One region of the Actinoplanes sp. NPDC049668 genome, then DNA from elsewhere that is predicted to be linked to it. Evidence: riboswitches for the same ligand, from Rfam matches in the RefSeq annotation. Region 1 holds a riboswitch; the other holds the start of a gene.
What was found. Region 1 has a riboswitch for thiamine pyrophosphate ahead of ACIBSW_RS12890 (ECF transporter S component). Riboswitches for the same ligand answer to the same signal wherever they lie in the genome.

Region 1 (5,110 bases):
CCGTTGTCAGGAACACGAAGCAGCGGACCGCGGTGAGCGCGGCCCTCGCCGAGGCCGAGGGCTTCAACAGCGCGCAGGACCTGCACGCGATGCTGCGCAACCGGGGCGAGCGGGTCGGCCTGACCACCGTCTACCGGACCCTGCAGGGCCTCGCCGACGCCGGCGAGATCGACGTGATGCGCCCGCCGGGCGGCGAGCACCTCTACCGCCGGTGCAGCCAGGGCCACCACCACCATCTGGTCTGCCGCTCGTGCGGGCGGGCCGTCGAGGTGGAGGGCCCGGCCGTGGAGACCTGGGCCGAGAAGGTCGCCGGCAACCACGGCTTCGTCGACGTCTCGCATACTATGGAGATCTTCGGTACCTGTCCGGAGTGCGCCGACAAGCGTTCCTAGCCGTGTCATGGCACGCTGACGCGCGTGAAGATGTACGCCGATCGGCTGCCAACCGCCGTACGCCAGGTATTCACCGACCTCTTCGTCGTGCTCTGGATCTACGCCTGGATCCGGGCCGGCATGTGGATCAACGACCTCGTCGAGAAGCTCGGCGTCCCGGGCCAGAAGCTGCAGGAGGCCGGCGTCGGCATCGCCGGCAACATGAACGACATCTCCGGCAAGGTCGGCCGGGTCCCGCTGGTCGGCGACGAGCTGACCGCGCCGTTCACCAAGGCCGCCGGCGCCGCCGACCGGCTCGCCGAGGCCGGCCGCCAGCAGCAGGAGATGGCGGACAACCTGGCGCTGGTCGTCTCGCTGGCGATCGTCGTGGGGCCGCTGGCGCTGGTGCTCTTCGTCTGGCTGCCGCTGCGGCTGCGCTGGATGCGCCGGGCCGGGGTGGCCTGCAAGGTCCGCGCCGAGCCGGCCGGGCAGGACCTGCTTGCGCTGCGTGCCCTGGCCGGGCGGCCGCTGAACGAGCTGACGAAGCTGGGCCCGGACATCGCGCAGTCCTGGCGCAACGGCGACGCGGCGGCGGTCCAGGCGCTGGCGGCGCTCGAGCTCAAGGACATGGGGCTCAAGCCCGCTAAGGCCCGCTAGCCTCGGTCTCCTCGTACTCCTCGTCCATCCAGGCGCGCCGGGCGAACGGGATGGCCGCCCAGAACGTCAGGAACCAGGCGGCGGTGATCGCCGCCAGGACGCTCGCGGCCCAGATGTTCAGCAGGTAGTCGGCGATCAGCAGCACGCTGCTGACCATCGAGATCAGCAGGAAGGCCAGGCCGCCGGTGGCCATCCGGTGCGCGTAGCGGACCAGCTCCGGCTTGCGCCCCTTGCGGAACAGCGCGCGGTGGAACGCCACCGGCGAAATGATCATCGCGGCGGCGAACGCGGCCGACATCAGCGCGACGATGTAGGTGTCCTGCTGGAACTGCGTGGTCTCCGGGAAGCCGCTGCTGAACGGCAGCGTCAGCAGGAACGCGAAGAGGACCTGCACGCCCGTCTGGGTGACCCGCAGCTCCTGCAGCAGGTCCGCGAAGTTGCGGTTCCAGCGCTGTCGCTCGGACTCGTGAACGGCCATCGCGCCTCCTCGTGACGGCGCGGCGACCGGCGGCCCGAGCGGCGTCAGACGCCGATGCGGTCGAGAGTCACGTCGGCCAGCGCCTGGGGCGCCTCCTCCGGCACCCAGTGGCCGATCCCGCGCAGGGTGACAAACCGGTAATCCGCCTCGACCCAGGTGGCGGTCGACAGCGCCGCCGACCGGCCGACGACCGGGTCGCCGTCGCTCCAAACGTATGTGGTGGGAACTGTGATCTTGCCGACCTTGGCGAGCCTACCCGCGGTGATCGCGCGGTACCAGTTCAAGGCGCCGGTCAGCCTGCCGGGCTCGCGCATCGCGGTGGTGTACAGGTCGGCGCGGGTGCCGATCGGGCGCAGCATCGAGCGCAGCACTCTCGCGTCGGCGGCGAGCAGCAGCCGCTCGGCGATCCGGGAGCGGAACAGGCCCATGTAGGCGAACCGCAGCTTCTGCGAGGGCTGGTTGTGCAGGGCGACGCCGAGACCGCGCGGGTGCGGCACCGAGACCGCCGTGAGCGTGCTGACCCGCTCGGGGTGCCGGTCGGCCAGCAGCCAGCCGACGTGCGCGCCCCAGTCGTGGCCGACGACGTGCGCCTTCTCCACGCCCAGCGCGTCGAGCACCGCGATCGCGTCGGCCGTCGGCTCGTCGAGGCGGTACTCGGCGACCGCGGCGGGCCGGGCGCCGGGCGAGTAGCCGCGCTGGTCCAGCGCGTACGTGCGCAGCCCGGCGGCGTGCAGCCGGGGCAGGATGAGATCGAACTCGCGGTGGTCCTGCGGGAAGCCGTGCAGCAGGAGCACCGGCGGGCCGTCGACCGGGCCGCCCTCGTACACGTCGAAGGTCAGCCCTCTCGCCTTGATCTCCATGTGACGCCTCCTACGCTGTTCCGTACGCACGGTGTTAGCGTCATCGAAACACATGCAATGGAGCCTGTTCGCGACGCGCAGACGCGGCGCGGACCGACTTCACCGACAGGGGAGCGCACAGCGCTGAGAGTGCGGGTGACACCGCAGACCCTCGAACCTGATCTGGGTAATGCCAGCGCAGGGAGCTCGGTCTTTCTCCAGCCGCGCCGCGTCCGGGCGACACCCGGACCGGCGCAGCGTCTCCTCCCGGTATGAGCTGGGAGGCACGAATGAATTTCCGCTGGCGCACGATCGACATCATCGTCGCATCGATCATCGCCGTCACCTTCGGCGTCATCTTCTGGGCCTGGAACCTGGTCTGGAGCGCCACCGACGGCCTGTTCGCCTTCTTCCCGCCCGCGCAGGCGCTGCTCTACGGCGTCTGGCTGATGCCGGCCGTGCTGGCCGGGCTGATCATCCGCAAGCCGGGCGCCGCGCTGTACACCGAGACGGTCGCGGCCGTCATCTCCGCGCTGCTCGGCGCGGCCTGGGGCGCCACCGTCATCCCGCAGGGCCTGGTACAGGGCCTCGGCGCGGAGCTGGCGTTCGCGCTGCTGCTGTACCGCTCGTGGAAGCTGCCGGCGGCCCTGCTCGCCGGCCTGCTGACCGGGTTCAGCGCGGCGGTCTTCGACTTCTTCGCCTGGAACGCCGCCTACGACCTGTGGGACTACCGGATCCCGTACGCGCTGCTCACCATCGTCAGCAGCACGATCATCGCGGGCGTCGGTTCCTGGGCACTGACCCGGGCGCTGGCGCCGACCGGCGTGCTGGACCGCTTCGCCGCGGGCCGAGACCGAGCCCTGGTCTGACATGCCCGAGGTCGTGCTGCGCGGATTCGGCTGGCGCCACGCCGGGCGCCGGGCCTGGGCCGTGCGCGGCGTCGACCTGCGCATCTCGCACGGCGAGCGGGTGCTCCTGCTGGGACCCTCCGGTGCCGGCAAGAGCACCCTGCTCGCCGCGCTGGCCGGGCTGCTGCCCGAGGACTCCGGCGAGTCCGAGGGCACCGTCGAGATCGACGGCCTCGAGCCGGTCAAGGCCCGCGAGCGGGTCGGCATCGTCTTCCAGGACCCGCAGACCCAGCTCGTGATGGCCCGCAGCGGCGACGACGTGGCGTTCGGCCTGGAGAACCGGGGCGTACCCGCCGAGGAGATCTGGCCGCGGGTGTCCGCCGCGCTCGACCGGGTCGGATTCCCGTACCCGATCGGCCGCCGGACCGCCGCCCTGTCCGGCGGCGAGCAGCAGCGCCTGGCCCTCGCCGGGGTCCTGGCGCCGCGGCCGGACCTGCTGCTGCTCGACGAGCCGACCGCGAACCTCGACCCGGCGGGCGGCGCGCTGATCCGCTCGGCGATCGCCCGCGCGCACGACCCGGACACCACGCTGATCCTGGTCGAGCACCGGGTCGCCGACGCGCTCACCCTGGTCGACCGGGTGGTCGTCCTCGAGCCGGGCGGCGGCGTCCGCGCCGACGGCGCGCCCGCGGCGGTCTTCTCGCAGCTCGGCGACGAGCTCGCCGAGCAGGGCGTCTGGGTGCCGGGCCGGCCGCTGCCCGCGCACCGGGCCGTCGCTCCCCCGGGCGATCCCCTGGTACGCGCGGAGCGGGTCACCGTCCGGCACCGCCTGGCGGAGACCAGCCTGCTCGTACGGGCCGGCGAGGCGCTCGCCGTGACCGGCCCGAACGGCGCCGGCAAGTCCACGCTGGCCCTGCTGCTCGGCGGGCTGCTCGCGCCGACCTCCGGCTCGGTCGACGCGGCGCCGGGCGGCGCGCCGCACAAGTGGCGGGCCGCCGCGCTCACCCAGCGCATCGGCTCGGTCTTCCAGTCACCGGAACACCAGTTCGTCACGTCCCGAGTGGCCGACGAGCTCGCCCTCGGGCCCCGCCGGCTCGGCCGCCCGGACGTCGCCGCCATCGTGGACGAGCTGCTCGACCGGCTGCGGCTGACCCGGCTGGCGGGCGCCAACCCGTACACCCTCTCCGGCGGCGAGGCCCGGCGGCTGAGCGTCGCGACGGCGCTGGCCGCCGCGCCCCGGCTGCTCGTACTCGACGAGCCGACCTTCGGCCAGGACCGGCGCACCTGGATCGAGCTGGTCGAGCTGCTGGCCCGGCTGCGCGACGACGGCTGCGGCATCGTCGCGGTCACCCACGACGACGACTTCGTGACCGCGCTCGCCGACCGCACTGTCGTCCTGGGCGGCGCCGGATGACCCTCGTGCTGGAACCGGTCGCCGACGCCACCGCTGTCCTGGCCCGGCGCAACCCGGTCGCCAAGCTGGGCGCGGCGCTGCTGTTCTCGTTGCCGCTGGTGGCGACCCTCGACCCGCTGACACCCGGCCTCGCGCTCGCGATCGAGCTGGCGCTGCTGCCGCTCTTCGGCGTCCGCTACCGGGTGCTGGCCCGGCGGGCCTGGCCGCTCGCGCTGGCGGCCGCGGGCATCCTGGTGACGATGGTGCTGTTCGCGGCCGACCGCACCGGCGCGCAGCTGTTCTCGCTCGGCCCGTTCGACATCACCACCGGCGTCGTCATGGGCGCGCTCGGCCTCGTGCTGCGGCTCTTCGCGGTCGCCCTGCCCGGCATCATCGTCTTCGCCACCACCGACCCGACCGACCTCGCGGACGCCCTGGTGCAGAACGCGAGGGCGCCCGCCCGTTTCGCGATCGGCGCGCTCGCGGCCTTCCGGATGGTCCCGCTGCTCGGCGAGGAGTGGCAG
Region 2 (5,110 bases), on a different contig from region 1:
GTCGTCGCTGGTGTACGGCAGCACCTGGAACCCGTCCGCCACCAGGGTCTCCGCCGCACGCAGCAGCTCGACCCCGTCCGGCAGCAGGGTGCGCTCGTCGCCGATGACCTCGAGCTTCACCAGGTCGGTCTCGAAGGCCTCCCGGGCCAGGTGTGCGGCCTTCACCGCGTCGGCGGCCGTGTAGCAGCCGGCCGTGTTGGGCAGGATCCGCATGCCGAGCCGGTCCAGCATCGGCAGCAGCCCCGGTCCGGCGGCGTCCACCCGGCGCAGCGCGACGGTGACCATCTCGGTGCCCGAGGCGATGACGGCGGCCTCGAGCGCGGCCAGGCTCTCCGCGCCGCCGGTGCCCAGGATCAGCCGGGACTCGCCGAACATGTCAGCCACCCTGCGCCGCCGTGAGCACCTCGACGCGGTCGCCGTCGCGCAGCGGCGCGCCGGGCCACGCCGACCGCGGCACGACCTCGCCGTTGACGGCGACCGCGACCCCCCGGGTGGCCTCGGTCAGCTGCGCGACCAGCGCCGCGACGTCGGCTACTTCGACGTCGCGCGCGGCGCCGTTGACGATGACCCTCATGCGAACCTCCCCGGCGCGAACGCGTCCAGCAGCGGATCGGCCTTCCCGGTCGCCACCAGCTCGGCGATCAGGTCGGCGGTGACGGGCGCGAGCAGCACCCCGTTGCGGTGATGCCCGGCGGCGATGATCAGGCCGCCGGTGTGCGCGCCGAGCAGCGGCGCGTTGTCGGGGGTCGCCGGCCGGTGCCGCACCACGGTCTCGGTCAGCTCGCACTCGCCCAGCTCGGGTACCAGGTCGGTGGCGGCCCGCAACAGATCGAGGACCTGCCCGGCGGTCACCGTGCTGTCCTGACGCTCGTCCTGGGTGGCGCCGACGACGACCTCGCCGTCGGCGCGCGGCACGAGATAGACGTGCCGCCCGTCGGCCCAGCCGCTGACCACGTGCCGCAGCAGGCCGGGCTCGCCGCGCAGCCGCAGCACGAGCCCCTTCACCGGCCGCACCGGCAGCCCGGTCAGCGCGGCGGTCCCGGACCCGGCCGCGACCACCACCGGCACGCCCGCCGGCAGTTCGTCCACCCGGCGCCGGAGCACGGCGGGCCCGAGGACCGCGCGCAGCGCTGCGACGACCCGGCGCGGATCGACCTGCCGGTCGTCGGGCGCGTGCGCGCCGCCGCGCAGCCGCGGCGAGAGCGCCGGCTCCAGCTCGCGCAGCGCGCTCGGCCCGAGCGGGCTCAACCCGAGACCAAGCCCTCGCCGGTACGCCCAGAGCCGCTGCGCCGCGGCGACGTCGTCGGCGGTCAACGCGACGGTCAGCGTGCCCGTGCGGTCGTAGCCGACGTCGATGCCGGACGCCCGGCTCAGCTCCTCGGCGAACCCGGGCCACCGGCCCGCGGACTCGACCATGAGCTCGGTCAGCGCCTCCTGCCCGAAGCCCGCCTCGCCGGCCGGCGCCAGCATTCCCGCGGCGGCGTACCAGGCGCCGCCGTCCCCGCCGTCGTCGTGGACGGTCACCGCCAGCCCGCGCTGCGCACATCGCCAGGCGATGCAGAGCCCGATGATGCCGCCGCCGACGACCACGACCTCGCTCACTTGAGCACCTCCAGCAGCTCCGCCGCGGCCCGCCCGGGATCCGCCGCGTCCGCGATCGCGGCGACGACCGCGACCGCGGCGGCTCCCGCGGCCATCAGCGCGCCCGCGTTCGCGGCCGTCACGCCGCCGATCGCGACGATCGGGGTGTCCGGGACGGCGGCGGCGACGTCGCCGACGACGGCCGGGCCCAGCGGATCCGGCAGGCCGGACTTGGTCGCGGTCACGTACGCCGGCCCGACGCCCAGATAGGACGCGCCCGCGCGCCGTGCCGCCCGGGCGGCCGCCGCGTCGCGGCAGGTGGCGCCGAGCACGCCGGCGGGCCCGAGCACCCGGCGCGCCGCCGCGACGGGAAGGTCGGCGGCGCCGACGTGCCCGCCGTCCGCGCCGACCGCCAGCGCTACATGCAACCGGTCGTTGACCAGGCACATCACGCCGTGCGGCCGGCAGAGCTCCAGCACGGCGTCGGCCAGCTCGTACGTCTCCCGGTCGGTGGCGTCGTCCTCGACGCGGACCTGGACCGCCAGTCGCCCGGTCGCGCCGCGCCCGCGCGCCGCGGCGACCACGGCGGCGACGACGGCCAGCGGCGCACGCCCGCGCCGGGCGTCGGTGATGAGATGAAGGTGCGGGAAATCAGGGCCCACAACGCGCTCCTCCCTGCGCCGGCATGATCCGGATCAGGTTCGACGGTCGGGGGCAGCGACAGCCCCCCTCTCAGCCCGGTGCACCGGACTCCCGTGGGGTTGGTTCCGCGCAGACCGTAACCCCGCACCGGGCCGGCCGTAAAGCCCCCTCGTCGCTCCACAGTGGGTGTCCACACCACCTCGGAGAGCACGCACGCAGGCCTTTCGCCCGCGAAAATCAGGCATCAGGTCATCCATGATCAACATGGGTGACGCGCGTCACCGCCGGATCAGCGGACGTCCCAGACCGGTTCCGGGGTCTCCACGACCTCGCCGTCGCCCTGGAACAGCACGAAGCGATCGAAGCCCCGGGTGAACCAGCGGTCGTGCGTCACCGCGATCACCGTGCCCTCGAACGCCTGCAGCCCCTCCTCGAGCGCCTCCGCCGAGGCCAGGTCCAGGTTGTCCGTCGGCTCGTCGAGCAGCAGCACGGTCGCGCCGGAGAGCTCCAGCAGCAGCACCAGGAACCGCGCCTGCTGGCCGCCCGAGAGCGTGCCGAAGACCTGGTCGCCCTGCGCCGCGAGCTCGTAGCGGTTGAGCGCCTTCATCGCGCCGGCCCGGTCCGTGCCGCTGCGGTGGTCGTCGCCGCGCCACAGAATCTCGACCAGGGTGCGTTTCAGCAGCTCCGGGCGGTCATGCGTCTGCGAGAAGTGGCCGGGCCGGACGCGGGCGCCGAGCCGCGCCACGCCGCTGTGCGCCACGTGCGCCAGCGGCGCGCCGTCGACCGGCTTGTTGTCCACATCGGGCGCGGTGCCGCCGGCGGCCAGCAGCCGCAGGAAGTGGCTCTTGCCGGTGCCGTTCGCGCCGAGCACCGCTACCCGGTCGCCGTACCAGATCTCCAGGTCGAACGGGAACGTCAGGTTCTCCAGCTCCAGGCCCGTGCACATCACCGCGCGCTTGCCGGTACGCCCGCCGCGCAGGTTCATCCGCAGCGACTGCTCCTTGGGCGGCAGCGGCGGCGGCCCGGCCTCCTCGAACTTGCGCAGGCGGGTCTGCGCCGCCTGATAACGCGAGGCCAGCCCGTCGTTGTACGCCGCCTTGTTCTTCAGCGTGAACACCAGCTCGCGGAGCTTCTCGTGCTCCTCGTCCCAGCGCCGGCGCAGCTCGAGCAGGCGTTCGTGGCGATCCGAGCGGGCCTCGTGCCACGACGCGAAGCCGCCCGGGTGCGTCCACGCGCCGCCGCCCTCGACGGCGACGACCCGATCCGCGGTCTGCGCCAGCAGCTCCCGGTCGTGCGACACGTAGAGCACCGACTTCGGCGACTCCCGCAGCCGGGCCTCCAGCCAGCGCTTGCCCGGCACGTCCAGGAAGTTGTCCGGCTCGTCGAGCAGCAGCACCTCGTCGCCGCCGCGCAGCAGCAGGTCGAGGGCGAACCGCTTCTGCTGGCCGCCGGAGAGCGTGCGCACCCCGCGGTGCCGGACCTCGTCCCACGGCTTGCCGAGAATGGACACGGCCACGACGTCGAAGAGCACCTCGGCGTCGTAACCGCCGGCCTCGCCCCAGCCGGCGATCGCGTTGGCGTACCCGAGCTGCGCCTTCTCCGCGTCGGGGCTCGCATCCAGCGCGGCCTGCGCGGCCGCGAGCGCACCGCCGGCCGCGCGCAGCGGCGGCGCGACCAGGGACAAAGCCAGATCCTCGAGGGTACGGTCATCGCCGATCATGCCGATGAACTGCCGCATGACCCCGAGCCCGCCCGCGCGGGCGATGCTGCCGACCGGCGTGGGCGTGTCCCCGGCGACCATCCGCAGCAGGGTGGTCTTGCCGGCGCCGTTCGGGCCGACCAGCGCCACCTTCGCGCCCTCGCCGACCCGGAACGACACGTCGGAGAAGAGCTCGCGGCCGTCCGGCAGCACGAATCCGACGCCTGAGACGTCTACATAACCCACGCGAGCATCCTCCCCGACAACCGTCGGCGGGTCAGCCGGTTTTCCGGCTCACGCGCAGCACCCGGAAACCCCGCTGGCTCGCCGTACGCGCCACGTCCCAGCCCAGCGACGTGAGCCAGGCGTGCAGCGAGTCACCGCCCAGGTTCCGGTTGATCACGACCCAGGCGACGCCGGCGGGCTTCAGCCGGGGCAGCCACCGCTCCAGCAGGGCGTGCAGCTCGGCCTTGCCGACATGGGTCGGCGGGTTGCTCCAGATCTCGTCGAACCCCACGTCACCGGGCACGTCGTCCGGGGACGCCACCTTCACTCGACCGACGAGGCCCAGCGCGGCCGCGTTCGCCGCGGTCAGGTCGCGGGCCCGGGCGTTGACGTCGATCGCCCACACGGTCGCCGCCGGCGCCTCGGTGGCGAGCACGCACGCGATCGGGCCGTAGCCACACCCGAGGTCGAGGAAGGTGCCGCCGGCGGCGGCCGTCGGCAGGTCCGCCTTGCGCAGCAGTACGGCGGTGCCGGGGTCGAGCCGCCCGGCGGAGAACACACCCGCCGCGACAGTGAGGGCATAGGCCCGCCCGGCGGCGGTGAACTCGATGCGGCTCCGATTGTCGGGCGCGGCGGGTTCGGCGCTGAAGTAATGGTCGGCGGTCACGACGCCCATCCTCCCTCAACCGCTCGACCGCAACGACGGGAGGCCGCCGGGGGTGCCGCACAGCCTGTGCGTCCATCGATCACGGTGCGCTCCTACCGTGACCTGCATGCCTGGCGACCCGCACCCCCGCTCCGCACATCGCGCGAACCCGGAGGGCGGACTCGCTCTTCTGACGCGACAGGCGCTGGCCGGACCGGCCCTCGCCCGCCAGGTGCTCGCTCGGCAGGGCCTGACCCGACAGGCCCCGCCGCAGCACCGGCAGACCCGCGCCGCGCACGCCCGATCCGCGCACTCGC

Region 2: another riboswitch for thiamine pyrophosphate. It lies ahead of thiE (thiamine phosphate synthase); the one in region 1 lies ahead of ACIBSW_RS12890 (ECF transporter S component).

The regions. Positions count from the first base shown of each region.
Region 1 is NZ_JBITLR010000003.1:73,162-78,271, reverse strand. It holds gene ACIBSW_RS12910 (Fur family transcriptional regulator) at 1-392, shown strand, start outside; gene ACIBSW_RS12905 (hypothetical protein) at 423-1,028, shown strand; gene ACIBSW_RS12900 (DUF6328 family protein) at 1,015-1,506, opposite strand; gene ACIBSW_RS12895 (alpha/beta fold hydrolase) at 1,551-2,366, opposite strand; TPP riboswitch at 2,464-2,568, shown strand; gene ACIBSW_RS12890 (ECF transporter S component) at 2,636-3,214, shown strand; gene ACIBSW_RS12885 (ATP-binding cassette domain-containing protein) at 3,216-4,607, shown strand; gene ACIBSW_RS12880 (energy-coupling factor transporter transmembrane component T) at 4,604-5,110, shown strand, end outside.
Region 2 is NZ_JBITLR010000006.1:706,066-711,175, reverse strand. It holds gene ACIBSW_RS27995 (thiazole synthase) at 1-375, opposite strand, end outside; gene thiS (sulfur carrier protein ThiS) at 377-574, opposite strand; gene thiO (glycine oxidase ThiO) at 571-1,602, opposite strand; gene thiE (thiamine phosphate synthase) at 1,599-2,243, opposite strand; TPP riboswitch at 2,237-2,348, opposite strand; gene ACIBSW_RS27975 (ATP-binding cassette domain-containing protein) at 2,513-4,168, opposite strand; gene ACIBSW_RS27970 (methyltransferase) at 4,200-4,814, opposite strand; gene ACIBSW_RS27965 (hypothetical protein) at 4,921-5,110, shown strand, end outside.